3 regions of the Hyphomicrobium sp. 99 genome follow, and region 3 is predicted to be linked to each of the others. Evidence: predicted binding sites of a transcription regulator. Region 3 holds the regulator's gene; each other region holds the start of a gene.
The links. Region 3 encodes LexA, which represses DNA repair genes until DNA is damaged. Its sites were predicted from a motif close to TGTTCNNNNTGTGTTCNG; they were not measured.
Positions count from the first base shown of each region.

Region 1 (9,618 bases), 1.5 Mb from region 3:
GGGCGCGGAAGTTATTATCACGTCGTCATCCGACGAAAAGCTCGAACGCGCGCGCAAACTCGGTGCTGATCATCTTATCAATTACAAATCCGTCCCTGAGTGGAGCGCACGGGTTCGCGAGCTGACGGGCGGACGAGGCGTCGATCACGTCGTCGAAGTCGGCGGACCGGGCACCCTTCCACAATCCATCGCGTCGGTCGCAATCGGCGGACACATCGCGTTGATCGGCGTGCTCACGGGCCTCGGCGGCAACGTTCCGACAGCGTTACTGATGGCAAGGCAGGCGCGTCTGCAGGGCCTTATCGTTGGCAGCCGTCGCGACCAAAAGGACTTCATTCGCGCTATCGATACGATAGGTTTGCGACCGGTGATCGACCGCAGCTTTGGCCTCGCCGAAATCGCCGATGCGTTCCGCTTGCAAGAAGGGGGACGCCACTTCGGCAAGATCTGTCTGGACTTCTAACGTATGGCAAATGCACCGAATTGCAGGAGATCAACGCAATGCTGAATGTCATATCCGTCGATCATTTTGTCTTGAACGTACGCGATGTCAAAACTTCCGCAGATTGGTATGAGCGCGTACTCGGCATGACGCGCGAAGAGGATCAACCGAACGGTGGCACGCCCAGAACCAGCGTGAAGTTCGGCACCGAAAAGATCAATCTTCGTCCGATCAATGCCAGCACAGTCGAATGGTTCACTGCGGAACATCCTGCAACGGGCAGCGGCGATCTTTGCTTTCTCACCAACTACTCCCCCGAGGAGGTCTCGCATCATCTATCGGCGAACGGCGTTGAGATCGTCCTCGGACCCGTCACCAAAAGCGGTGCAATGGGCAAGATTTGCTCCGTCTACTGCCGGGATCCGGACGGCAATCTCATAGAGATTTCTTCTTCCGAGACGCCACCGGGCCCGAGCAGATCGTAGCGGGTGAGCCCCTGAGGAAGTGCCGAGCTACTCAGCTGCGTGATCCGTGTTGCGCCGCGTTGCATGTCCGTGAGGCAAAGACCAAGCTCGCGAACGCCCGATGATCGGGTGTGACGCCAAATGCTCAAGCCAAATGCTCAAGAAGGACACCGCTTTCGGCGCCGACTTTGAATTCCAGCCATGTGCGCAATGAGTGATGGATGGCGGAGACGCAGGGATTCGAACCCTGGATACGCTTTAGGGCGTATGACGATTTAGCAAACCGTTGCCTTCAGCCACTCGGCCACGTCTCCCCAAATCAATGGGCGAGTGCCCCCTATAGAGGCCGCGCCAGCGCAATGCAAGACACGACCTGACAATGCACAGTGGTGATTGAGCCACCGCTGGCGGCCGCCCCAAAGTCGTCCTAGTGTCCTGAAAACAATATACGGACATCGGGGACGGGCTGAGCCGTGCGCGCTTGCTTCAAAATACAGTTGAGTATCGCGATTTCGGCCTTCCTGGGATCGGCTGCCGGGAACGCGTCCGAGCTGTGCGTCAAATGCTCCGGGCCCGACGCAAGCTACGCCTGCGTCATCAACGGCACGTCGAGCGCAACGATCGACACCGTCGGGAAGCTTTATTGCATTACGGCTCTCGCCAAGTCCGGCGCGCACTCGAGCTGCTCGATAGACCGGGCGATGACCGCCCCGTGTCCAGGCGAACGCAAAGAGCTTCCTGTTCCAGCGGTGCTCGATGACGGAGGATCGGAAGATCAGCCCCAGCACGGCGCTCCTGACCTCACCAAGGCTGGCGAAGGACCGTCCGCTACGGAACCCCTCGAAGCGCCCTCACCTGCGATGCAGGTGGAACCGGCCGGAACGCCCCCCGATCAGCCCAAGGACGCGGTTACGAATGAGCCACCGCCCAAGACCGTGCAGGAAATGGTCGAGAAAAGCGCAAAAACAGCGGGCACCGGACTGAGCGATACGCAGAAGTCCGCAGGCGAAGCCGCAAAGTCGGCAAGCACCGCGCTCGGAAAAGCCGGAGCGGCGGTTAGTGGCGCCGCCAAGAGTTCTTGGAAGTGCCTCTCGTCGTTCTTCTCGAACTGCTGACGCCGCAAAGAAAAGCGGCGCGCTCAGTCCTTCAAGAAAGTGGCTTCAATGAACCGAGACGAGCCACTCGCGCGCGAGCTTTTGGGCTTTGATGATCTCGGCCTTGCTCATGTCGCTCGCGACTTCCGACCGGTAGCGCTTCGCTTCGTCGTTGCCGCGGCTTGCTGCGATGTTGAACCACTTATGAGCCTGGATGAGATCGATCGCTCCATCGCGTCCCGTGGAGAAGCTGAGCCCAAGCTCGAAGAAGGCATCCGATTGATCGCCCTGAGCCGAGTAATCGAACTGACGCGACAACACGTCCATGCGTGCCATGTGAAAACACTCCAAAACCGCCACGCGCTCTTCATGTCGAAAGGCGGTAAAGCCAACGCGCTCGCAATCGATGAACGCCTCCAAACCATCGCAGCGGATGAATGAAAACTCGTAAAAGGCCGAACAAATTTGCTTTAACCGCGCGCTAAAATGGCCTTACGCTCAGCTACCTTCTGACCGAATTCGGAACATTTTGCCCGCCCTGCGACGACTGTTGATCGGACCTTAAGAAGGGTTGCTACCAATTCCTAACCATGCTTCAAAAAGGGGTCCCGCGGCGGCTCGATCGAACGACGGGGTTCGAATGTTCAGCCGGGGTTCAGCCGCGTGCTGGTAACCTTAAAATGTGGGCCGAAAGTCGGTCTTAAGGAGGGTTCAGGCTGCTCGTAGCCTGATTGAGGGATGATGGTTCAGTCAGTAGTCTGCCGCTCGTTGGCGGCTGCGGGGTTTCTGTTGCTTGCAGGGTGCGCACAGCAAGGGTCACACCCCGCCTACATCGGATTGTCAGACCTATCGGACGACGAGCCCGCGGGGAAGCCTCTAATTGGCCGGACCGGCGAGCCATCCGAAGCACTTCGGCACGTACAGTCGAACAAGGTGCTGAGCGCCATGGCCTTCCAAAAAGTCACCGGACGGACCGTTGATCCCGAAAGCCTCATCGGTCGCGGCGAATAGTTCGCTGCTCCACTTTACGCCTTCTTCACAGCTAGACCTTTGATGACGGCCGGACGCTGACCAATGTCTCCGAGCCACCGCTCGACATTGGGAAACTTGCCAATGTCCTGATCGAGCACCCTCCAGATCCGCACCCACGGAAAACTGGAAATATCCGCTATCGAATACTTGCCCGCGAGATACGGGCGATCGGACAGCCGCTTATCCAACACCCCAAACAGCCGCGCGACTTCCTTCGTATAGCGTTCGATCGCGTACGGCACTTTCTCTGGCGCATAATTGCGGAAGTAATTGCACTGCCCAGCCATGGGAGCGAGTCCGCTCGCTTGCCAGAATAGCCATTCATCGACCTCCGCCTTCGCCCTTTCACTCGATGGGTAGAAGGCCCCGAACTTCCGGCCGAGATATTGCAGAATGGCGCCCGTTTCAAAAAGCGCGAGCGGTTGACCATCAGGGCCGTCAGGATCGACGATCGCTGGAATTTTATTGTTGGGCGAGATTGCCAGAAATTCCGGCGCGAATTGCTCGCCCTTGCCGATGTCGATGAATTTGACCTCGTAAGGCACGCCAAGCTCTTCAAGCATGATCGAGATCTTCAAGCCGTTCGGCGTCGGCCAAAAATAAAGTGCGATCGGCTCGTCGTCTCCGTCGTCCTGCATATCACTCCTTAGGGAATGAGAATGATCGAGCCCGTCGTCCGCCGGGCTTCGAGATCTCGGTGCGCATCTGCGGCGTGGCTCAACGGGTATTGATGATTGACGCTGATCCGAATTTGTTTGCTGAGCAGCATCTCAAAGAGTTCTGCAGCGTTTTCCTGAAGTTCTCTAGGTGTTGCCGTATAAGCCAAAAGCGACGGCCGCGTGGCGAAAAGGGACCCTTTCAGCGCCGTAAGCGGGAACGGCGGAACAGGCCCGGACGAGTTGCCGAATGACACCCAAAGGCCTCTCGGCTTCAGGCAATCGAGCGATTGCGGAAAGGTGTCCTTGCCGACGGAATCGTAGACGACATCGCATCCATTTCCCTGCGTGTACTCGCGCACGCCGCTGACGAAGTCATCGCGCTTTGTATTGATAACGTGGGTGCAGCCGTTCGCCATGGCGAGCTCCGCCTTCTCGTCCGAGCTCACCGTTCCGATGATCGTCGCGCCGAGCGCATGCGCCCACTGACACGCAATAAGACCGACACCGCCTGCAGCCGCATGCAGCAGCATCGTCGTTTCGGGCCCCACCCGATAAACTTGGCGCAGCAAATAGCGAACCGTCATGCCTTGCAGCAGCCCAGCTGCAGCCGTCTCGTACGAAATGCCGTCCGGTAACTTCACCAGCCGATCGGCCGGCACAGTCCGCTCGTCGGTGTAGCTGCCGAGTGGGCCAGCGTAAGCCACTCTATCGCCGGACTTGAACCCATCGACACCGCGCCCTACCGAAATGACTTCGCCCGCCGCTTCTGAACCCAGAATCGCCGGCAACTTCGGAAACTTGTAGAGACCATTCCGATAGTAGATATCGATGAAATTGACGCCGATAGCGCGCTGCCGAAGGCGCACCTCGCCAGGAGCCGGGTCGGGAACAGTCACTTCCTCGTAGACCAAGGCTTCCGGTCCCCCAGTGGCGTGTATCCGGACTGCAAATGGCATGTCGTAGGCTCCTATGGGACGATCTTAGGCGTAGAGATGCAGTTCTGCGGCGAATCCGGCTAGTGGGTTGACACGGGCCGCATCTTAGACCCCCGTTCGTCACGAGCCTGCCATGGTGGGTTTCTACCGCCAGAGGGAAACGAAAACGGAAATTACCTTGCATAAATTCGAATATGCACCGCCGCCCCGAAAATTGAATACTGCCGTGGCCTTTCTGCTCGCCGTCACATTTGTGGCTGCCGGCTGTGCGGGCAATGAAGCGGCATTGGGAGATCCGGCGCTCGGATTGAAGTGCGTCGACGACAGCCATGTCTGCATCAGCCAGCGCAAGATGGTCTTCGATTCCTATATGGCGGATAAGTCTCGCGCTTGGGTGAACCAACCCGCAGGCCCGCACGAATACGCCTCCGGCGTCCGGCTCATGGCCTTCAGCAGAAAGCGCAAGGAACTGAACTGCAACGAACTGGCGCGTGGCAAGGAAGAAGCCGATCGCGGTCCGTCAGCCCTGAGCGGCGGCGGTTACCTCGGCTTGACCACAGGACAGATTGCACGCGGAGCGATGCTCGCGCGCGAAGTTTCCCGTGAACTCACGCAGGAAATGACGCGCCGGTGCCGCTAGACTTGAACCTGCAAATTGGCTTCTTATTTGGCCGGAACAGGGCACACGAACGTCGGCCGATCTGGCCTGCACGCTGACCATAACTTCCAAAGTGAAAGTCGCTAAATGAGCGTGCAAGACTTTGTCGATGCGATCATCACGTTTGTGAAAGCGAACGAAGGCTGGGCAGCCCCCATTGCGTTCGCCGTCGCATTTCTCGAAAGCTTCTGCTTTCTATCCATCATCTGGCCCGGCACCGCCATTTTGATCGGAATTTCCGCCTTGCTCGCTCAAAGCGGCGTGGGCCTCGACGTTCTTTGGCCAGCCATCATCGCCGCAAGTATCGGCGGCACCCTCGGCTACGCGTTCTCCTATTGGATCGGCCTCTACTACAAGGACGACATCCACAAGCTTTGGCCGTTCAATCGCAATCCGGAACTGGTAAACCGCGGCGAGGCCTTTTTTGCGAAATGGGGAGCGCTCGGCGTCTTCTTCGGGCATTTCTTCGGGCCCGTACGGGCGATCATTCCGGTCGTTGCCGGGATGTACTCAATGCCGCAATGGCAATTCCAGCTTGTGAATGTCTTATCGGCGGCGATTTGGGCGGCGGGCGTCATCGCACCCACTTATTTCGGGCTGGATTATCTCCTGCACTAGCTCGAATCCGGCCATTCGGCCGCAAAATGACCGCCGTGCTTGCACGAACAGGCGCGATCCCGTAGAGGATCGGCCCAATGCTGCGTCAGGGCGCAGCCTGATTCATTACCTTCCCACCTCTCGAGGCCTGTTTCATGTCTAAGACGTCGCTCAAAAATGTTCAAAAGCAGAAGAAGAAGGCCAAGCGCACCATTCCTCGCCCCGCCCAGAGCCGTATTCAGGGCAACACCGCTGGCGTCCGCACGCGTCTGAAGAAGCTTGCCGGTCAGGCCCGCGCAAAGAAGGCATCGGCCTAGATAGCGGCGCAGTCGCTCACTACGTACTTCGTCGCCGGCGCAATATGGTGACGTGAGTAACGACATGATGACGACTGCGTTCTACCCGCCGACGGTCACGCCGTCCGCGCGCCCACTGCCCCTACTTCCATTTCTAGGCCGCTTCGTCCGCAATCCTCTGCGGGCGATTCCGCGCGCCGTCTATCACGAGCCCATCGTCACCTACGGCGGCAAGCGTCCGCTCGTAGCCTGGGTGACCGATCCGGCCCTCCTCGAAAATATCCTTCTCAAGAACGCCGAGCAGTTTCCAAAGACGCGACTCGATCGCCGCGTCCTGACTCCGATCATCGGCAATGGCCTGTTGACCGCACAGGGCGAGAGCTGGCGCTGGCAGCGCAGGATCGCAAGCCCTCCGTTCCGGCACGCAGAACTCCTCGGCTATGTTCCGACGATGGCCGACGCTGCTGTCGATTGCGTGATGCGCTGGAGATCGCGTGGACCAAACGCCTTCGTCACCAATGTCGAAGAAGACCTGACGGACACCACATTCGCGATCATTGCGCGCACGGTTTTAGCGGGCGTCAGCCAACGCGACGGCGACATCATCAAGCGCGCCGGCCGCGCCTATCTCGATCCAATCTCCTGGGAAGTCGCCGCATCACTGCTGCAGCTTCCTCCTTACGTTTGGCATCCAGGAAAAGGCAAAATGCGGCGCGCGGCCGCCGAACTCCGGTCGATTGTCGGAAGGCTCGTTGCCCAGCGCCGCGAGGAAGGCGGCACGGGTTCCGACCTCGTCGCGCGAATGCTCGCCGCGAAGGATCCAGATACCGGCGAGCCGATGCCCAATGAACTTATCGCCGACAATCTCGCGACGTTCCTATTTGCGGGCCACGAAACCACGGCCAAAGCCTTGACGTGGATGCTCTACGTTCTGGCCCGAGCACAGGAATGGCAGCAGCGTGTGCGGGAAGAACTCGATGCCGTAATCGGCACGGGGCGGATCGATGCCGCAACGATCGGCAAACTACCCATTACGACGCGCGTTTTGAAAGAGGTGCTGCGGCTCTATCCTCCCGCGCCAGTCATGACGCGCGTTACGGCGGGAGACATGGACCTCGGAGGCAAGTTTCTCCCAAGCCCCACACTGGTCGTCATTCCGATCTTTATCGTTCATCGCCACAGGTTGCTCTGGCAAGATCCCGACCGGTTTGATCCGGATCGATTTCTGCCGGAGAACGAAGCCCGCTATCCGCGCACCCAGTTCATGCCCTTTGGATATGGTCAGCGCGTTTGCATCGGATCGTCCTTCGCCATCCTCGAGGCGACGGCAATCCTTGCCACTTTATTGCGAAGCATGCGGTTCGAATGGGATGGACGCCACTTACCTGAGCCCGTGAGCCGCGTCACGCTGCGCCCAAGAGGTGGAATGCCCCTGATCGTCAGGCCTTTGTAGCGGCCTCCCAGGAGCGTCAGACGTTAACTCCGCATTTACCACGAGTTACCGGATCGCAAAGATCGCGATGACATTTGTCATGACCGCGTGAGCGGGACTGCAAACACTTGCTGCTATGTTTTGTCGCATCAGAACCACCAGCCTCCAAGGAGAGGCCAATGACAACGACAAAGATAGCTTACGTGTTCGCAGCCGTCGTTCCGTTCGGCTTCGTCATCCTGGCATGCGCGGGCATCGCGCACGTCGTGTTTGTTGGGCTGCGCGAGCGAAAGGCGAGACGCCTCAGCCTTCAGAAGGCCTTCTGACGTCCCACCTGCCGGCCATCAGATTCCAAGCTTGGCCTTGAGGATGTCGTTGACGGACGCAGGGTTCGCCTTGCCGCCCGTCGACTTCATCACCTGACCGACGAACCAGCCGAGCATGGAAGGCTTAGCCTTCGCCTGTTCGACCTTCTCCGGGTTGGCCGCGATGATGGCGTCGACAGCCGCCTCGATGGCGCCGGTGTCGGTCACCTGCTTCATGCCGCGCTTTTCGACGATTTCCGCCGGATCGCCGCCTTCGGTCCACACGATCTCGAAGAGATCCTTGGCGATCTTCCCCGAGATGGCGTTCGACCCGATCAGGTCGACGATCGCACCGAGCTGCGCCGCAGAAACCGGGCTATCCTCGATGGCTTTGCCTTCTTTGTTCAGACGACCGAAAAGCTCGTTGATCACCCAGTTGGCGGCGACCTTGCCATCGCGGCCTTCCGCAACCTTCTCGAAATAGTCAGCCGACGACCGCTCCGCGACGAGCACATCGGCGTCGTAAGCCGAAAGCCCGAAGCTCGTCATGAAACGCGCGCGCTTTTCGTCGGGCAGTTCGGGCAACTTCGATTTGAGCTCTTCGACATACTCGTTCGAGAACTCGAGCGGCAGCAGATCGGGATCGGGGAAATAGCGATAGTCGTGCGCTTCTTCTTTCGACCGCATGGAACGCGTCTCATTCTTCGCGGCATCGAATAGGCGCGTTTCCTGGTCGATCGTGCCACCGTCCTCGATGATATCGATCTGCCGGCGTGCCTCGTACTCGATCGCCTGGCCGATGAACCTGATCGAGTTGACGTTCTTGATCTCGCAGCGCGTGCCGAGTTTGTCGCCAGGCTTGCGAACCGAGACGTTGACGTCCGCGCGCAGGTTGCCCTTGTCCATGTCGCCGTCGGACGTTCCGAGGTAACGCAGAATGCTCCTGAGCTTCGTCACATAGGCCTGCGCCTGCTTCGACGACCTGAGATCGGGTTTCGACACGATCTCCATCAACGCAACGCCCGAACGATTGAGGTCCACGTAGGAATAGTCGGGATGCTGATCGTGCAACGACTTGCCCGCATCCTGCTCGAGATGCAGCCGTTCGACGCCGACCTTCAGCGTCTCGCCGTCGACGGTGATCTCGACTTCGCCTTCGCCGACGATCGGCTGCTTGTACTGCGAGATCTGATAGCCCTGCGGCAGATCCGGATAGAAATAGTTCTTCCGGTCGAAAACGCTTCTGTTGTTGATCTGAGCCTTGAGACCGAGCCCAGTGCGAATGGCCTGCGCCACGCACTCGCGGTTGATGACAGGCAGCATGCCGGGCATCGCGGCATCGACGAGCGAGACGTGGCTGTTCGGCGGTGCGCCGAAGCCCGTCGACGAGCCCGAAAAGAGCTTCGAATTCGACGCGACCTGCGCGTGCACCTCGAGGCCGATGATGACTTCCCAGTCACCGGTCGCACCTTCGATCAGATTTTTGGATTTCGGCTTTTCAGCGATTTTCTGAGAGTTCATTTCTGGCCTCCAGACCATCCCTTGGTCGCGTAACCGATGCCCGCATAAACGAGACCCGCGATGAGCGACGTTGTGAAAACGCCTGCAATAGCGCGACCGAGCGTAGGCGCGTCCCAAAGGCGAAGAAAAGTTACAATATAGAGCAACGCCGCTCCGGCAGCCGCGCCGCCAAAAGCTGCGATC
Region 1 is NZ_KQ031382.1:3,073,839-3,083,456, forward strand. Features, by position in the region: gene G359_RS14860 (zinc-dependent alcohol dehydrogenase family protein) at 1-463, shown strand, start outside; gene G359_RS14865 (VOC family protein) at 502-927, shown strand; tRNA gene G359_RS14870 (tRNA-Ser) at 1,129-1,220, opposite strand; gene G359_RS14875 (hypothetical protein) at 1,404-2,021, shown strand; gene G359_RS14880 (sel1 repeat family protein) at 2,067-2,336, opposite strand; gene G359_RS14885 (hypothetical protein) at 2,742-3,011, shown strand; gene G359_RS14890 (glutathione S-transferase N-terminal domain-containing protein) at 3,026-3,670, opposite strand; gene G359_RS14895 (quinone oxidoreductase family protein) at 3,679-4,647, opposite strand; gene G359_RS14900 (hypothetical protein) at 4,853-5,266, shown strand; gene G359_RS14905 (DedA family protein) at 5,372-5,902, shown strand; gene G359_RS20800 (hypothetical protein) at 6,037-6,198, shown strand; gene G359_RS14910 (cytochrome P450) at 6,263-7,630, shown strand; gene G359_RS20805 (hypothetical protein) at 7,789-7,935, shown strand; gene gatB (Asp-tRNA(Asn)/Glu-tRNA(Gln) amidotransferase subunit GatB) at 7,954-9,435, opposite strand; gene G359_RS14920 (hypothetical protein) at 9,432-9,618, opposite strand, start outside.
Region 1: a site for LexA is predicted at 2,510-2,527, ahead of G359_RS14880 (sel1 repeat family protein). Genes of this name have one in related genera too.

Region 2 (9,618 bases), 1.4 Mb from region 3:
GGGGCATATCCGGCTTGGCGCACGGGTCTCGGCGGGTGACTTCCTCAAAGCCGCGGTCGACGCACAGGACGAGCCGCAGATCATCGCCAATACCGATGGAACGGTTCTTTACGCCAACGCTGCGGTCGGAGAGGTTCTGGGCAGGCATGAGGCGGGGCCGTTTTCGGCACTCGAGACTTTGCTGACGCACGATGCGGAAGGTACCCAAGCCTTCTTTCAGCTGACGCGGGCTGCCGAACGCGGCGAAGCGCGCCGCGAGGATGTCCGGTTGCGTCCAGGCATCGAGGGGCGGCCGTCCTGGGTTCGCATTAGCGTACGTCCGTTTTCGCCGCCTGATCACGGAGCGGAAGATGTTTCGCCGCGCCAGCGACTCGTCTCGTGGCAGATCATCGATATCTCGAGCGAGAAGAGCCAGGAAGCTCAGCACATCGAGAGACTCGAGGCATCGCTCGCAGCGTTCGACGTCATGCCGGCCGGTTTCATGTGGGTGTCGGGCGAGGGCGGGATCCTTCACGTCAACGCGGCTTTCGAGCAGTGGCTCGGCTATTCGGCCGGGGCGCTGCGGGTGCGCAACCTCAGTCTCGCGGAACTTGCGGGTACGGAAGGTCTACGTCTTCTGAAACTCATGGCGACCATTCCGGAAGCCGATCAGCGCATCATCGATCTCGACTTGACGCGGCAGGACGGGCGCATCGTGGCCTTGACGCTGCTCGTCGAGCCGATCGGCAATCAGGGCGAACACGGCTTTACGATCACCGCGATCAACCGGCAGACGACGGGGCTCGTCGACCGCGGACAGCAGGATGTTCGGGCATCGCAATTTTTCCAATCGGCGCCGTTCGGCATCGCCGCGCTCGACGCGGAAGGCCGGATCGCTAACTGCAACACCGCTTTCATGCGGATGGTTCTGGATGGCAAGCCGGCGCAAGATGTGCTGGCCGCGGAAGCCCTTTGCCGTACGGCGGACCCTGAGGAGCGTCTGCGCATCGAGGCGGGACTTGGCGAGGCTCTTACCGGCCGCGGCAACATTCAGCCGATCGAAATCACGGCGGGCGCGCAACGGGAATTTACGCGCCGCATCTACATGTCGCCTCTTGCAGCGGTGCAGGGTGGAGCGGCTGCTGCTCTCTATGTGATGGACGCGACCGAGCAGAAGGCGCTCGAAGGCCGCGTCGCGCAGGCTCAGAAGATGGAAGCGGTCGGCAATCTCGCTGGCGGCATCGCGCACGACTTCAACAACGTGCTGACGGCGATCATCGGCTTCTCGGATCTCCTCCTGCAGACGCACCGGCCGAGCGACGCAGCGTATCGGGACATCAAGAACATTCAGTCGGCGGCGAACCGTGCGGCGGGGCTTGTCGCTGGACTTCTCGGCTTCTCACGCAAGCAGACGCAGCAGATTTCGGTTTTCAATGCCGGCGAGCTGACTTCGGACATGCTGCCGGTTCTTAAGACTCAATGCGGCGAGAAGATCGAACTCAAGATTCAGGCCGAGCGCGATCTTTGGTATGTGAAGGCCGACAGCGATCAGCTTTATCAGGTCGTCCTGAACCTCGTCCGCAATGCGCGCGATGCGATGCCGAATGGCGGCAAGCTGACGATCAAGACACGCAACGTGCCCGAGCGCGAAAGCCAGAAGATGAGCGGCGTTCCGGGCTTCTCGACGGGCGAGTACGTTCTCATCGAAGTCGCGGATACCGGCACCGGCATGGCGCCCGAAGTGATGGAGAAAATCTTCGAGCCGTTCTTCACGACGAAGGGTGTCGGCAAGGGCACGGGGCTCGGACTGGCGTCGGTCTACGGCATCGTCAAGCAGTCGGGCGGTTTCATTCTGCCCGAAAGTGAGATCGGCAAGGGCACGACGTTCAAGGTATTCCTGCCGCGCTACTTCGTCGAAGACGGCGAAGATGTCGAAACCGTTGTTCCGCAGACCATCGCGGCCGCGAAACGGCAGCTCAATGCGACCGATCTCACCGGAACGGGGCGCGTCCTGCTCGTCGAGGACGAAGTCGAAGTTCGGCAGTTCGCTGTCAGGGCGCTTCGCCGCCAGGGTTATCAGGTGATCGAGGCTGCCGACGGCGTCGAGGCGCTCGAGCTGATGGCGGCCAACGAGGGCGAGATCGACATCGTCGTGTCGGACGTCGTCATGCCGGAGATGGATGGTCCTGCGCTCTTCAAGGAACTCAGAAAGCGCAATCCGTCGATCAAGGTGATCTTCGTCTCGGGATATCCGAATGAAGCTTTCCGCGAGACGATGGGATCGGATGATTTCGCGTTCCTGCCGAAACCCTTCTCGCTGCCGCAGCTGGCTGCGAAGGTGAAAGAAGAGCTGGCGAAGTAATATTACCCCACCCCTGACCCCTCCCCGCAAGGGGGAGGGGAAACGCATCGCGACTTTGCTCCGCAGAGCCGGCCGCGATGCGCGAAGAGCGTTTTAAATCTCGCCCTTCAAGCCACGCTCGAAGTACTTGTGGATGATCTTGTCCTGGTTCTCGAGCAGCCAATCGATCGAGGGCTGATAATTCATCGCTTTATGAATGGCGAGCGAGGTCGCCTTGCGGTGAATGTCGAACAGGATTTTATGATCCAGCTTTTCGATCGTCGCGACGGACGGATGGAGCCATACCGAAACGATGATGCCGAGGTCGTCGACCTTGTCCTTCGGCAGGTCACCTGAACGCACGGCATCGAGCACGCCCATGGCGGTCGCGTATTGAACGGTGCCCATCAGGATGCTCGTATAACGCTCGTTATCGACGGTGACCTTGCTGACGCAAAGCGTCGGTGGGCGCACCATGACGTCGGTGTTCAGAAGCGAGAGTACGCGGGTGTGGCCTTTGACCTGATCACCGAGGAGGGTCGCAAAGGCGGTGCCGAACGGACCGTCCATCTCGCCGATCGCGACTTCCGGTTCGGCTGCGGTTCCCGGCGGGCCGCCTGCGACGAGGGCTTCGCCGACGCGGATGCCGAAACGCCCCGATCGGGGCTGAGACGTAGGACTACTCATTCGTGTTCACCTTTTCCTTCGTTATCGTCGAGGCGCCGGATTTAGGCGCATGACTTGAGATAACCCAGGGCGCAGGTAGACGCGCCATAAGTTGCGGTTATGGCGCGTTCCAGAAGGTGCGGTGATTTTGGCGCCTGCCCGTTATTCGCAGGGCGTATCGACAAGGCCGTCGGCGGCGGCTGAATATTTGCGGCAGGTGTTCGTTGCGACGGGCGGTGTTGCCTCGGAAGTCGCGACAGCCGTGGTGCTGGCGGTCGTTGCCGAAGACGTATCCTCCGAGACGGGTGTCGTTGTGGGAGCCGTTTCCGGCAGGCGGTCGGTCTTCTTGGCCACAACGGTCGTGGTGTCGGCTGACGCCGTGTGCTCAGCCGCTGCGGCTGCTGCCTTGGCGGCCGCGAGCTTCTGAGCTTCCCGTCTCTGCAGGGCCGCGAGGCGCGCGCGCTTTGCGGCAGCTGCTTCTCGGGCCTCGGCAATCCGGCGCTCTCTTTCACGCGCCGCTTCGTACCGGCGACGCCGTTGCTGTTCCCAGGCGTTCTGCTCGGCGGCGTGGGCTCCGGCGCGGAGGAGGAAGAACGCCAAGTGGCCACCGCCTCCCATGCGTGCTTCGGCGGCGGTCGAAGCGAATGCGCTGGCGACTACGAGAGCAGCGAGTAGAGTGGCGGAAATCCTGAGCACGGGAGCCTCCTTGGCTTGATCATGCACAGAGATTGCGCCCGGGCGACAAGTGGCGCTGTTTCACCGGTTACAGGTGTAGGGCTTAATAGATTCCGAGCTTCGCAAACCGCGCAGCGTGAGAACAAAACGAGATTGACAGATTCGGAACAAATCAAGTACACAGATCCTTAATTGATGGCGTTGGGCGCTTGCCATAGGGATTGAGGGTGACACGATGGAACGGCCGGACTGGACTGTGCTCGAAGGGGGCAAAATGGATAAGAAGCAGGCGCTAGAGCAGGCACTCGCGCAGATCGACAAGAACTTCGGCAAGGGGTCGATCATGCGGCTCGGCGCCCACGACAAGCTCGACATCGAGGCGATCTCGACGGGATCGCTCGGACTCGATATTGCGCTCGGCATCGGCGGGTTGCCGAAGGGGCGCATCATCGAAGTCTATGGACCTGAATCCTCGGGCAAGACGACGCTTGCGCTGCAGGTGGTCGCCGAAGCGCAGAAGAAAGGCGGCATCTGCGCGTTCGTCGACGCGGAGCACGCAATCGATCCGAGTTATGCCAAGAAGCTTGGCGTCAAGGTCGAAGACCTTTTGATCTCGCAGCCGGATACGGGCGAGCAGGCTCTGGAAATCGCCGATACGCTCGTGCGTTCGGGCGCTGTCGATGTGCTGGTCGTCGATTCGGTTGCGGCGCTGACGCCGAAGGCCGAACTCGAAGGCGAGATGGGCGACAGCCTGCCGGGTCTGCAGGCGCGTTTGATGAGTCAGGCACTGCGCAAGCTGACGGGTTCGATCTCCAAGTCGAACACGATGGTGATCTTCATCAACCAGATCCGCATGAAGATCGGCGTCATGTTCGGCAACCCGGAGACGACGACGGGCGGCAACGCGCTGAAGTTCTATGCTTCCGTTCGTCTCGACATTCGCCGCATCGGGCAGATCAAGGAGCGCGAGGAAACGGTCGGCAACCAAACGCGCGTCAAGGTCGTCAAGAACAAGGTCGCTCCGCCCTTCAAACAGGTCGAGTTCGACATCATGTATGGCGAAGGCATCTCGAAGGTTGGCGAGTTGATCGACCTTGGCGTCAAAGCCGGTCTCGTTGAGAAATCGGGCGCTTGGCTCTCCTACAACGGCGACCGGATCGGTCAGGGCCGCGAGAACGCCAAGACGTATCTCAAGGACAACCCGAAAGCTGCAGCTGAGCTGGAGAGGGCCATTCGCGCCAATGCCGGGCTGATCGTCGAGAAGATGCTTGCCGATCCGGGTGCCGGCGAGCACGACGGCGAAGAGCCGGACGAAGACGGGGTTCTTCCGGACGAGGATGCAGGCAAGAAGGTCGCCAAGGCGAAGCGGTAAGGGTTCTTGGTTGGCGCCGGCGACGTCTTTTCGGTTTGCGCCCGGCTATCCTCCTTCGTCGAGCCGGCCGCCGGGCGCGGTAGGGGCAGCAGGGCGCATGCGCCGTTTCTAGACACGAATAGAGGCCGCCGCTACAACGGCGGCCTTAAGCCGTTCCGAGGTCCGTTCTCGGAGCATTTTTACTCTCAATATCAGGCTCGAAAGCACCACATGGCTGGCGTCAGCGAAATCCGCGCTTCGTTTCTCGATTTCTTTGGAAAGAACGGACACGAGATCGTGCCGTCATCGCCGCTCGTGCCGCGCAATGACCCGACCCTGATGTTCACGAACGCCGGCATGGTTCAGTTCAAGAACGTGTTCACCGGCCAGGAGACGCGCGCCATTCCGCGGGCGACCACGTCGCAAAAGTGCGTCAGAGCCGGCGGCAAGCACAACGATCTAGATAACGTCGGGTACACGGCGCGCCATCACACGTTCTTCGAGATGCTCGGCAACTTCTCGTTCGGCGACTATTTCAAGGAGCGCGCGATCGAGCTTGCGTGGAATTTGCTGACGAAGGACTTCGGCCTCGACAAGAAGCGGCTGCTTGTCACGATCTATCATACCGATGACGAAGCATACGCGATCTGGAAGAAGATCTCGGGCTTCCCGGACAGCAAGATCATTCGCATCCCGACGAACGACAACTTCTGGCAGATGGGCGATACGGGTCCCTGTGGCCCCTGCTCGGAAATCTTCTTCGATCACGGCGATAAGATTGCGGGCGGTCCTCCGGGCTCGGCGGATGCCGACGGCGATCGCTTCATCGAGATCTGGAATCTCGTGTTTATGCAATTCGAGCAGCGCGCTCCGGGGGACCGCGTACCGCTGCCGAAGCCGTCGATCGACACGGGCATGGGGCTCGAGCGCGTCGCGGCAGTGCTGCAGGGCAAGCACGACAACTACGACATCGATCTGTTCCAGAACCTCATCCAGGCCATTCGTCAGGAAGCTGGAAAAGCCGGTGCGAAGGAGAGCGGTGTTGAGGGTAGTCCCGAATTTCTTCACGTCGCGCGGCGTGTCATCGCCGATCATCTGCGCTCGACGAGCTTCCTGATTGCCGACGGCGTGCTGCCGTCGAACGAGGGCCGCGGCTACGTGCTCCGGCGTATCATGCGGCGGGCCATGCGCTACGCCGCTCAGATCGGCTGCACCGAACCGCTGATGTATCATCTCGTTCCGGCGCTCGTACGCGAGATGGGGGATGCCTATCCGGAACTCGTCAGAGCGCAGCCGCTCATTGCCGAGACGCTGAAGCTCGAAGAGACGAAGTTCCGGCGCACGCTCGACAACGGCTTGAAGCTTCTCGGCGAAAGCTCGGGCAATCTCAAGAAGGGCGCGGTCTTTCCGGGCGACGTCGCGTTCAAGCTCTACGATACCTACGGCTTCCCGCTCGACCTCACCGAAGACGCGCTCCGGCCGCGGGGCATCACCGTCGACACGGCAGCATTCGACGATGCGATGAAGAAGCAGAAGGATGCTGCGCGCGCGGCCTGGAAGGGTTCGGGCGAGGCCGCAACAGAAGGCCTCTGGTTCGAGATCAAGGACAAGACCGGCGCTACGGAGTTCCTCGGCTACGATACCGAAGCGGCCGAGGGCATCGTAACCGCGCTCGTTTCCGGAAGCCAGGAAGCCAAGGAACTCAAAGTGGGCGACGAGGGCGCGATCGTCGTCAGCCAAACGCCGTTCTATGGCGAGAGCGGCGGCCAGCTCGGCGATCAGGGCGTCATCAAGGGGCCGAAGGGCGCGCTGTTCCGCGTGACCGACACGCAGAAGAAGCTCGGCGATCTCTTCGTGCACTTTGGCAAGGTTGAGGCGGGCAGCTTCAAGACAGGCGACGCCGTGGAGCTTGAGGTCGATCATGCGCGCCGGTCCGCGACGCGTGCCAATCACTCGGCCACGCATCTTCTGCACGAAGCGCTCAGGCAAGTGCTCGGCACGCACGTCGCTCAGAAGGGTTCGCTCGTTTCGCCCGATCGTTTGCGCTTCGACTTCTCGCATACGAAGCCGATGTCGCTCGAAGAGTTGAAAGCCGTCGAGGACATGGCGAACGCGGTGCTGCTCGAGAACACGCCGGTCGTCACGCGGCTGATGGGCATCGACGATGCGCGCGCGACGGGCGCGATGGCGCTCTTTGGTGAAAAGTATGGCGAAGAGGTTCGCGTCGTGTCGATGGGATCGACGCGGCCCGGCGCCAACAAGGCGTGGTCGGTCGAGCTTTGCGGCGGTACGCACGTGTCGCGGACGGGCGACATCGGCCTCATTCGCGTCGTCGGAGAGAGCGGCAGCGCGGCTGGTGTCCGTCGCATCGAGGCGCTGACGGGTGAGGGCGCGCGCGCCTATCTCGAAGAGCAGGATTCCCGCGTGAAGGAAGCGGCTTCCCTTCTCAAGACGCGGCCCGAAGATTTGATCGAGCGGCTGAAGCATCTCGTCGAGGAACGGAAGGCGCTTGAGAAGCAGCTTGCGGACGCGAAGCGGCAGATCGCGCTCGGTGGCGGCTCAGCTGCGGGCGCTAACGGGAATGGCGAGGCCATTCGCAGTATCGGCAACGTGAAGCTTCTTGCGCGGACGGTTCAGGGCCTCAATCCGAAAGACCTGCGCGGGCTGATCGATGACGGCAAGAAGCAGGTCGGGTCGGGTATCGTCGCGGTCGTCGGCGTCACAGAGGACGGCAAGGCGGGCCTCGCGGTCGGCGTTACCGATGATCTCGTCAAGACGTGGAGCGCGGTCGATCTCGTCAAGGCCGGCGCGGAAGCGCTTGGCGGCAAGGGCGGCGGCGGGCGTCCGGACATGGCGCAGGCCGGTGGTCCCGATGGCGCCAAAGCGGGCGATGCGCTGAAGGCCATCGAAGCTCGTCTCGCGAGCTGACACGGCAAGGGTGATAATCCTTGGTGTGAGCGAGTGTGACGTCGGGGAATTTTTGTTGCACTGCGAAGTGGCTAGCGCATTACCTTGCGGGCAATTCACTAATGACCGCCGGGAAAAATGCGCTATATAGCCGCCGCTTTCTGAACCCGAGGACCACCGCAGATGACACGCACGCGTTTGCTGAGTTTCGCCGCCTGTTTGTTTGTCACGACGTCGGCATGGGCTGACGACGCCATCGTCAAGCTGCCGGCAACTCCGGCGCCGACCGCCGGCCCGACGGCAGCTGCGGCGCAGGAATTTTGCGGCGATCCGGTCGGGAAGGCTGAGGATTTGATTGCGCGCTATTCGACGAAGTCCGGTCTGCTGCAGGTTTATACGAGCGAACTCTATACCGCCTTCAGCGACGATCCGAAGAACGCGAGCGTGATGTACACGTTCACGACGAAGCGCAATCCAGCCTATCCCGCCGCCGTCTGCCGCAAGGTGGTGCAGGAAGGGCAAGATCTCACGGTCAAGATGAAGGTCGTTTGCGATGGCCCGACCGAGGCATGCGCCAAACTGCAGAACGACTTCAACGTGATGACGGCGAAGATGCAGGCCGAGGTCGATCAGCAGATCGCGGCGGGGAAGAAATAATAATTCTGTGGTTGCGCCTGGCGACTCCGCTTCGCGGAGCCGGCCGCCAGGCGATCCCGGACTTCGCCGGGATGACGGACATAAATACGCTGCCACGCCCACTCCAGAACGTCATCCCCGCGTAGGCGGGGATCTGTCCAAGCGTCCGTTCATTGCGAGTATCCAGCCTGGATGGATCCCGGCCTTCGCCGGGATGACGTCTGAAGTAGCAAACACTGTTGTCATCCCGGGCGCGCATCTTGCGAGACCCGGGACCTACCTTCGTCGCGGTCCTGGGTCCCGGCTCTGCGCTGCGCTCCGGCCGGGATGACAAGTTGACGATCGGCTTTGACGGTGGCGCGGATGACCGTGGTTGGAACGTGTAGCCACCTGCTCCGTCATGCCGGCGGTGGCCGGCACCCAGACAAGTTTCAGTAGGTTGAATGGTTGCTGTCCGTTCGGAGCGGATCGCACGCGGCGAATGCGCGGACGGTTGCCTGGACTCCGGCCTATGCCGGGATGACGGACATAAATACGCTGCCACGCCCACTCCAGAACGTCATCCCCGCGTAGGCGGGGATCTGTCCAAGTGTCCGTTCATTGCGAGTATCCAGCCTGGATGGATCCCGGCCTTCGCCGGGATGACGGAGAGAGGTTTGCGCGCTCTTCTAGCTTTGAGCCCGTGCGGTGGCGCTACTTGTGCCGCGCGAGCCAGATGGTGTGGCCGCCGACCTCTGGATCTTCGAACACCTGGGACACGACTTCGAAGCCGTTCTCGGCAAGCAAGGCGCGGTATTCTTCGGGGGCCAGGCTCGCGTGATAGAGCGGTTCGCCAGCGAATGTTCCGACAGCCTCTCCATCGGAAGTTCCGCTCGTAAACATCAGCACCGCGTTCGGATTGGCGTGCTCGCGAAAGAGAGGAAACATCTTGCGCTGCTCGTCACGGCGCAGATGGAAGAAGCTATCCCACGCAATCATTCCGTCGAAGCGCTGACCGAGCGACAAGGTTCGCATGTCCGCGACGTTCCAAGACGCACTCGGAAAGCGTTCTTTGCAAATCGCG
Region 2 is NZ_KQ031382.1:2,944,874-2,954,491, reverse strand. Features, by position in the region: gene G359_RS14240 (hybrid sensor histidine kinase/response regulator) at 1-2,341, shown strand, start outside; gene fae (formaldehyde-activating enzyme) at 2,435-3,007, opposite strand; gene G359_RS14230 (hypothetical protein) at 3,149-3,682, opposite strand; gene recA (recombinase RecA) at 3,897-5,033, shown strand; gene alaS (alanine--tRNA ligase) at 5,244-7,940, shown strand; gene G359_RS14215 (hypothetical protein) at 8,103-8,576, shown strand; gene G359_RS14210 (class I SAM-dependent DNA methyltransferase) at 9,249-9,618, opposite strand, start outside.
Region 2: a site for LexA is predicted at 3,825-3,842, ahead of recA (recombinase RecA). Genes of this name have one in related genera too.

Region 3 (9,618 bases):
CCGCGACGTGCGACCATTGCTCAAAAACCGAATGCAAAAGTTCCTCGAACATATTTACGCCCCCCAAACGCAACAACGCGACCCCACCCAATTCCGTTAACTTCTCTCAGAGCAGATCATCTGTACAGCCCCCATTCCTCCTTTTCCAAATTGCAATTCCCCCCACTCAAAAAAACTTATCCCCGCTCTCGCCTCCTCACGCATAATCGCGTCGCCCATCCGGCGAAGGGTTCGTGCGCAAGGCGTTGCGTCGGGCTCGGGTGGGGCAGCCCGACCCGGGGCGTGACGCGCGCTTCCGGACAAGGCGATCGGCAAGGTTCGCACAGGGTGAGAAGCCTGTGTGCGGAGCATCCCGCTGACGTAAAGTGACCCTGCTCGAGACCCTGTTCTCGGTCTGTCACGGAGCGGATCGGTTCCGAGACTTCATTGCTGCACGACCCAGCCGCGGAACCCGTCCGCTTCGTGCTTATTGATTGCGCACACGGCTCCGCTTTCGCGGAGCCGGCCGCCGGTGCGGAAGAGATCAGTGGCGAGACGAGGCGTGGAAGCTCGGGACGAAGTGATGGCCGGCGCGGCCGCCAGTGACTGCGTTCGCGATGACGGTGCCCAAAACGGTGACGATGACGCCTATGACGATCTGCGAGAACCAACCCTGCATGGCCCGACGATGCCCCGCTCCAAACGGCCGAAAATCGAATTGCTGCGCCGGTGTTGGACCGGCGGCGACCATCTTTCCGTCGCACGGCTTCCGGCGCTTTTGCACGGCTGCGAGGCGGCGGAATTCAGGCGCTCGAACTGGAGCGTTCGCCTCATACGTCGCCCGCGACACCCCGCTTGTCATCCCGGGCGAGCGCTTGCGAGACCCGGGACCCAGCCGGCAGGGATGGCTATGGCTGCAGCGAGCCCCGCCCACCGCCGTCATGCCGGCGAAGGCCGGCACCCAGACAAGCCTCAACAAAACGTCAGAGGCGGGCCGTTCCGTGGGGACAGCACATGCGAGTGCGCTGCACGTTGCCTGGATCCCGGCCTGCGCCGGGATGACGAGAATTGTTACGGAGATGGGCTTCCTGCTGTCATCCCGGGCGAGCGCTTGCTCTCCCCCACCGCCGTCATGCCGGCGAAGGCCGGCACCCAGACAAGCCTCAACAAAACGTCAGACGCGGGTCGCTCCGTGGGGACAGCACATGCGAGTGCGCTTCACGTTGCCTGGATCCCAGCCTGCGCCGGGATGACGAGAGTTGCTGCTGTCCGCCCGAACTTGTCGTTCCCGTGCTGGACGCAGTGGAGGCCGAGACATTCGTGCCACTCCTCCCTTCATTCGCACGACGATGGGTTGCATAAGTTGGGGCGAGGTTGCAGAACGAGACAAGAACGTGTAGCGTACATACACGATTTGTACCGTCATCCTGCGGGTGGCCGTTCGGTGGTCAGCGTTTCGGCCAGCGGCGCTCGCACAGCCATGGAAGGCTTGAGACGAAACGCGATGCTCACCGAGAAACAGAAAGACCTCCTGCTTTTCATCCACGCGCGCATGCAAGAACGCGGCGTGCCCCCCTCGTTCGATGAAATGAAGGACGCGCTGGATCTGAGGTCGAAGTCCGGCATTCACCGGCTCATCACGGCTCTCGTGGAGCGCGGGTTCATCCGCCGTCTGCCGCACCGGGCGCGGGCCATCGAAGTCATCAAGCTTCCGGACAATCAAAGCGCGGGGGCAGGCGCCTCCGTTTCCTCGATCGCGCCGCAGCGCGGTTTCCAGCCGAGCGTGATCGAAGGCTCCGGGCCGCGTGCGAGCGTTTCGCCACCGCCGCCGTCGCACGTCATCGACGCGCGGACGGTCTCGATCCCGGTCATGGGCCGGATCGCGGCCGGTACGCCGATCAGCGCCATTCAGAACCACACCCACGACATCGCCGTGCCGCCCGACATTTTAACGAACGGCGAGCATTTCGCCCTGGAAGTGAAGGGCGATTCGATGATCGAGGCGGGTATCCATGACGGCGATACCGTCATCATCCGCCGCTGCAACAACGCGGAGAACGGCGACATCATCGTCGCGCTCGTCGAGGGCGAGGAAGCGACGCTGAAGCGGCTGCGCAAGAAGGGGTCGACGATCGCGCTCGAGGCGGCCAATCCGGAATTCAAGACGCGCATTTTCGGGCCGGATCAGATCGACATTCAGGGGCGGCTCGTCGGGCTGCTCAGGCGTTACTGAGGCTGGCGCTACTGGGCGTCGCTGGCGGCAGACGCGTCAGCGGACGCGTCGTCGAGCCAGTCGTTCGCGGGTTCGGGCCCCTCGCCCGGGTCGTCTTCGGCCAGGGTTCGGGGATCTGATTCCGGGTTTTCGGTCGCGCGTGCCACTGCGGGCGGGGGTGCCCCTCCCCCCGGCGTCTCCACGATGCGCGGCTTCGGCAATCCAAGCGACTTGCGCTCCGGCATCACGCTCCACGGCCGCTCGCCGCGATGGGCGGCGACCGTTTCGAGGCGCACGCGCGGTTCCGGGCTATCATCGGTCCGGTCGACGTAGAGCGCATAAGCGCCGTTTCGCCACCGGTCGAAGACATCGATGATGGTTCGCGGGACGCTGCAGTCCTCCGGCTTCGGGTCATTGATGACCAGCACGTCGGCATTCAGACAATCGTCGGTGATGGCCGCGGGATGGTTCGCAACGGCGACGGTTGCGCCTTTGACATGGGCGATACATCCAGCCGCATCGCAGGTGAATGCGTCACCGCTTTGCGCATCGCGCGCGGTCCGGCCATCGCCGTCATATTCGAGCCAGCGGTCGAGATCGTATTTCGAGCCTTTGTTCGGCAGCGCGGAGAGCTTTCCGGAGGTGTCGCGCACGGCGATCAGACCTTTCTGGCCGATCAGGATATCGGGCCGCGGCATCCACGGCGCGAGGAGCAGACCAAGAACCACGAGAGCCGCGCCTAAAAGCCGAATGCGCGTCTGCCAAAGCGAAAGCCAGATTCCGCCAGCGAGCATCAGGGCGAAGGCGAGCGCCGGAATTTCCGGAATGTGGCCGACGGCGCCCGGCAATGCGCCAACCTTGTTCGCGCACCAGGCCATGCCTTCAATGCCCCAGCCCATCGGCTTCAGTCCAAGCCATTCAAGCCCGAACGGTATCAGCACCATCGCCAGCAGCGCCGACGGCATGACGATGATGTTGCAGATCGGAATGGCGATCATATTGCCGAGCACGGCATATTGCTGGCTCTGGTGGAAGTTGTAGGCGGCGAACGGCGCGACGGCCACGCTCGCGATGAGGGTCGAGGCAATAATCTCGCCGAAGAACTTCACGACCTTCAGCACCGGATGCGGGCGCGACTGACGTCCGAGGAAATTGCTCAAGGTTTCGTGCGATGCGATCAGCGCCGTGACGGCGGCAAACGACATTTGGAAGCCAGCGTCCAGCAGGCTTTCGGGATAAACGATGAGGATCAGAAAAGCCGCGAGCGCGACGTTTCGCAATGCCAACGCGGGGCGATCGAGAAGCACGGCTCCGAATATGATCAGGATCATCAGCGCCGAACGGACGGTCGCGAACTGTCCGCCGGAAATTGCAAGATAGGCGATGGCACTCAGTATTCCCAATGCGGCGGCGATCTTCTTGATCGGCAGCGTCAATGCGATCAGCGGGACGGCGGCGAGCATGAGACGGACCGAATAGAACACGGCGCCAGCTGCAATCACCATGTGCAGGCCGGAAATCGACAGGATGTGAAAGAGGCCGGAATTCTTGAAGGCGTTGTTCGTCGCAGCGGTGATGCCGCCGCGTTCTCCGGTTATCAGCGCAAGCGCGATCTCGCCGGTTTCTCCCGGCAACGCTTGGCGAATGCGCGCGGCAATTCCCTGGCGGACGCTTTCGATCGTCTGACGATACCACTGCGAAAGCGAGCCGGACTCTTCATGCCCCTCGATGACGGGCGCGGCGAATGCGTATCCGACCGCGCCGACAGAATCGAACCAAGCGGTGCGGGCATAATCGAAGCCACCCGGAAGCGGAGGCTTCGCAGGCGGCGACAGGTTCGCTTTGATGCGAATGCGATCTCCGGGCGCCGCGGGCGAACGCGCGGACATCGTCCGGATGCGAATGACGGCCGGCGTTTGATCGGCTGTCAGGCCTGCGATGGTCGGCTTCCTGATTGTGAGCCGTTGGCCGCGCGGGATCTTTGCTTCGACCATCGTCACGGTGCCGGTGATCTCGACGCCATGCAGGGCCTTGGTCAGGACTGGGGCGCGGACGGCTTCGACACGCAGCTTTGCAATTGCAAAGCCCGCTCCCGCCAATACAAAAGCGGTCGTCATGGCTGCGGCCAGTGTTCCCGCTCGGACCGTCAAACGCAGGATGAGCGCCAGCAGGAGGGGCGCGAATGCCATGATCGTCGGCGGTTCGACGGAAAGTGAGAAATAGGCCGCAATCCCGGCGCCGAGGCAAACCGGAGCCCAAAGAAAAAAGCTTTCCCGTTCGGCGTCGAACAGAAGCGCGGCGCGGCTGAGGCCACGCTCCGGTTGCGCCGGAAATCCGATCTCTAGCCCAGCCGCTTCGACCGACATGCCCCCTGCCCGTTGCAAGCCAAGGCCGGAATTTCCGCCCTCTTAACTTGTCCCACCTCACATGCTACGAGCGGAGCCTCATTCCCTCAATGGCAGGCGAGCAAAAAGGTCAATGTCCGAGACCGTTACACCGAGTGCGCCCATCGTGCGATTTGCACCCTCTCCGACAGGGTATCTGCATATCGGAGGCGCGCGCACGGCGCTCTTCAACTGGCTTTACGCGCGCGGCCGCGGTGGACGCTTTCTGCTGCGTATTGAAGATACGGATCGCGAGCGCAACAACGAGGCGGCGGTCGCGGCCATCCTCGACGGCATCAAATGGCTCGGGCTCGACTGGGACGGCGACGTCGTCTCGCAGTTTTCGCGCGCGGATCGCCATCGCGAGGTTGCAAACGAACTGCTCGCCCGCGGCGCCGCCTATTACTGCTATTCGTCGCCCGCCGAGATCGATGCCGCGCGCGAGAAGGCAAAGGCCGAGGGGCGTCCGCAGATCTTCCTTTCGCCCTGGCGCGACCGCGATCCGAAGGATGCGCCGAAAGACTTGAAGCCAGCGGTTCGCCTCAAGGCGCCGCGCGAGGGCGAGACGATCGTCAACGATCATGTGCAGGGGCGCGTCGCATTCCCGAACAAGGATCTCGACGATCTGATCATTCTGAGATCCGACGGCAATCCCACGTACAATCTCGCCGTCGTCGTCGACGATCATGACATGGAGATCACGCACGTCATCCGCGGCGCCGATCATCTGACGAACGCGGCGCGGCAGACGCAGATCTATCAGGGCATGGGTTGGCACGTTCCGGAATTTGCGCACGTGCCGCTCATTCATGGCGCGGACGGCGCGAAGCTTTCGAAGCGTCACGGCGCGCAGGGCGTCGAAGAATATCGCGACATGGGCTATTTGCCGGTCGCTCTGCGCAATTATCTCGTGCGCCTCGGCTGGAGCCACGGCGACGACGAGATCATTTCGACGGACGATCTCATCCGCTGGTTCGACATCGACGGCATCAACAAGAGCCCGGCGCGGCTCGACTTCAAGAAGCTCGATGATTTGAACGGGCACTACATTCGCGCCGCTCAAGACGAGGAACTCGAAGCGCACGTGCGCGGAATGTTGCCTCATCTGAATTTTCAGGCGCTGGCTGAGCTGCCTCCTGATCCGAAAGCGCCGCCGCGTCCGGACATTGCGCTCGCGCGCGAAGTGCTGCGGCAGCTGCCTGCGGTCTTGTCAGGCAAGCTTCTCGCGGATCTCTTCGCCGCCAAGGGATGGGGGAATTTCACAGCGGCAATTCCGTCGCTCAAAGAGCGGTCGAAGACTCTCGCGGAACTCGTTGGCGGCGCATTGTTCATCGTTGCCGAGCGGCCGCTGAAGCTCGAGGACAAGGCCGCAAAACTGCTCGGGCCGGAAGGCCGCGCGTCGAACTCCGATGTTCTCAAACTCTTGTCGGAGGTTCCGGAGACTGAATGGTCCGCGGCGTTCTTGGAGGCCAAAGTCAAAGCCTTTGCCGAAGAGAAGGGTTTGAAGCTCGGCAACGTCGCACAGCCGCTTCGCGCGGCGCTCACGGGGCGCGCGGTTTCGCCACCCGTGTTCAACGTGCTCGAGGTGCTAGGACGCGAGGAAAGCCTGGGCCGGATTGCGGATGCTGCCGGATAGCTGGGCAATTGGCGTCTTAACGGTCTCTTGCCGCACCGCAAAATATCCGTTAAATCCTTCAATAGCCGATTGCTTTTGTGAAGGCCGCCAAACGTTCTCCGGGCCGCCGACATCCGGCCGTTAACCGGAGAGTGCGATAAGTTACTTCAGGCATCGGTCGTGTCTTCCGGGGCGAGGTGGCGAGCATGAACATTTACGACAAAGCTGCAAAGGGCGCGACGAAGCCCAGTGCGACGTTGACTGTCGATAACAAGCAGGTTCAGCTTTCGGTGCGTTCCGGCACCATCGGGCCTGACGTCATCGACGTCGCCAGCCTGTATAAAGAAACCGGCTGCTTCACGTACGATCCGGGCTTCACGTCGACGGCGAACTGCAAGAGTTCGATCACCTATATCGATGGTGATAAGGGCGAATTGCTGTATCGCGGATATCCGATCGATCAGCTCGCGGAAAATACGAATTTCTTGGCGGTCTGCTACCTGCTGCTTTACGGCGAGCTGCCGACGAACGGCGAGTTCATCAATTTCCGGAAGACGATCACGAACCACACGATGGTTCACGAGCAGATGACGCGCTTTTTCACGGGCTACCGGCGTGACGCGCATCCGATGGCGGTCATGGTCGGGACGGTCGGCGCATTGTCGTCGTTCTATCACGACTCGACCGACATCAACGATACGACGCAGCGCGAGGTCGCGAGCCAGCGCATGATCGCCAAGATGCCGACGATCGCGGCAATGGCCTACAAATATTCGATGGGGCAGCCCTTCATCTATCCGCGCAACGATCTCGATTACACATCGAACTTCCTGCAGATGTGCTTTGCGGTGCCGTGCGAGCCCTACATCGTCAATCCGATCATCTCGCGTGCGTTGGATCGCATTTTCATCCTGCATGCCGATCACGAGCAGAACGCCTCCACCTCGACGGTGCGTCTGGCGGGTTCGTCGGGTGCCAATCCGTTCGCGTGCATCTCGGCCGGCATCGCCTGCCTATGGGGCCCCGCGCATGGCGGCGCCAACGAAGCTGCGCTCAACATGCTGAAAGAGATCGGCACGGTCGATCGCGTCCCCGAATTCGTGAAGAAGGCGAAGGACAAGTCGTCCGGCTTCCGGCTGATGGGCTTCGGCCATCGCGTGTACAAGAACTACGATCCGCGCGCCAAGGTGATGCAGAAGACCTGTCACGAGGTTCTCGATGCACTCGGCCACGGCGACGATCCTTTGCTCAAGGTCGCGTTGGAGCTCGAGCGCATCGCGCTTCAGGACGAGTACTTCATCGAGAAGAAGCTTTATCCGAACATCGACTTCTATTCCGGCATCACGCTTCGGGCGATGGGCTTCCCCGTCGACATGTTCACCGTGCTGTTCGCGGTCGCGCGCACGGTCGGCTGGATCGCGCAGTGGAAGGAAATGATCGAGGATCCGGAGCAGCGCATCGGCCGTCCGAGGCAGCTCTACATCGGGCCGGCGCGCCGCGATTTCCCGGCAGGCTGATCCGCAACAACCGACAACACGACAGCTGCCGCCGCCTCGCTTGGACTCGAGGCGGCGAGGCGAAGCTTTTCTGGCGCTAGGCTCAAGCCGGCGAGTTGCGCGGAGCGGGCAACGGTATCGCTCAGAAGCGGCGCGATGGCGTTTGCCAGATTTTCGGCCGTGCAGGCTTCCTGCAAATATTCCGGATAGACGTTCTTGCCGATGACGAGGTTCGCCAAGACGACGCTCGGCACCTTCAGCAGGAAGCGCAAGTTCGCCATCACCTTATCGACCTTGTAGGCAACGACCGAGGGCGTTCCGGCGAGTGCAAGTTCGAGGGTCACGGTGCCAGATGCCGCGAGCGCGGCTCGTGCGAGACGCATGGCGGCGTATTTGTCGTTCGTCGCCGATGCATCGATGATGTGCGGCTTAGGCGTCCATGCTTCTGTTTTCGCGGCGACGCGATCGCGCAGATGGCGGACGGCCGGGATGATGACTTCAATCGGTCCCTTCGACGACGCAACGCGCGCGACCGCTTCGCCGAACACGTCGATTAGTCGTTCGACTTCTGAAGTGCGGCTGCCAGGGAGAACGAGCAAGACCGGGCGGTCAGGTGCGATACCGAGGCGAGACGCCAGGCCGTTCGCGTCGGCATTCTGAATGTCGTCGAGCTTTTCGATCAGCGGATGACCGACATACGTGCACGGCGGTCCGCCGAGACGCGCATGCGCTTCCGGCTCGAACGGCAGCAGCGCCAGGATGTGATCGACGTAAGGCCGCATTTTCTTGGCGCGGCCAGGACGCCAAGCCCAAACGCTGGGGCTCACATAATCGACGATTGTGATGTTCGGCGCGCGCTTCCTGATGCGCTTCGCGATCGGGTGGGTGAACTCGGGGCTGTCGATGATGACCACAACATCGGGCGCAAACGCGATCGCCGCATCGACGGTCTGATAGACGCGGCGGACGATGCGCGGCAGCTTCGGCAGTATGGACATTGGCCCCATGACGGCCACGTCTTCGATGGGGAAAAGCGAACGGAACCCCTGCTCCTCCATTTCCTCTCCGCCGACACCCGAGAAGGCGATCGGGTCGGGATGCTGCTTCTTCAGCGCGCCGATCAGCTTGGCGCCGAGCGCATCGCCTGAGTGTTCACCGGCGATGAGGAATATTTTCAACGGCTTCGGTCCTGATCCCGGTTGTGAAGAGGCGACGAACATCGCGGAACTGTTTGCCAACCGGATGACACTTGAAGATGTCTCGAGACCCGCCGCGTCGCCGGTGATCGCAATACCGCTGAGGTCGGCGTTCTCGCCTGCGCGAATGAGCGCTTCGTCGAGCGGGTACTTTTCGCCGACGACCAGGATGCCGCGACGGCGCTTTTTCTTGCCGCGCAGGATTCTCACGCGTTCGACGACCGATGCGGGGTCTTCTGAGTTGCCGACGGCGAGGATGCGTCCGCCGTCAATGACGACAGCCGAGCTGTCGCCAAACGATGACAAGGCGGAAAGAACGCCAGCGGCGCGTGCGATGTCCTTTTCGGCGGAAGGATTGACCGGGAGATCGCCCAGAGCGTGCGTTCGGATATCTGGGATGCCTGTCGTATCGCGTTTCCCCTCTCCCGCTTTTATGCCCGTGATGAAGAGGCCTCGCTCGTCGGCGCGCGCGATCATCTCTGAGCGGTTCGCGGCGAGCACGTGATCGGCCATCACGGCGATGCCGCTGAGGCCAGCAGCTTCGACACCCACGATCGTGTTCGGGCCAATGGCCGGGAGATCGACGCGAAGATCCTGACCGGGCTTCGGGCGCTTGACGAGCACACCGTAGCGTTCGTTGTCGCCTCGCGCCCGGCGCGCTTCAGCGACGCGCTTCAGCATGCGATCCGTGCCTTCGGCGCCTTCGATCGCTTCGATGTGGCCGCGGCTGACGACG
Region 3 is NZ_KQ031382.1:1,581,428-1,591,045, reverse strand. Features, by position in the region: gene G359_RS07755 (tetratricopeptide repeat protein) at 1-52, opposite strand, end outside; gene G359_RS07750 (hypothetical protein) at 524-829, opposite strand; gene lexA (transcriptional repressor LexA) at 1,484-2,212, shown strand; gene G359_RS07740 (ComEC/Rec2 family competence protein) at 2,221-4,557, opposite strand; gene gltX (glutamate--tRNA ligase) at 4,670-6,211, shown strand; gene gltA (citrate synthase) at 6,397-7,707, shown strand; gene lpxB (lipid-A-disaccharide synthase) at 7,668-8,906, opposite strand; partial or broken gene G359_RS20885 (LpxI family protein) at 9,336-9,618, opposite strand, start outside.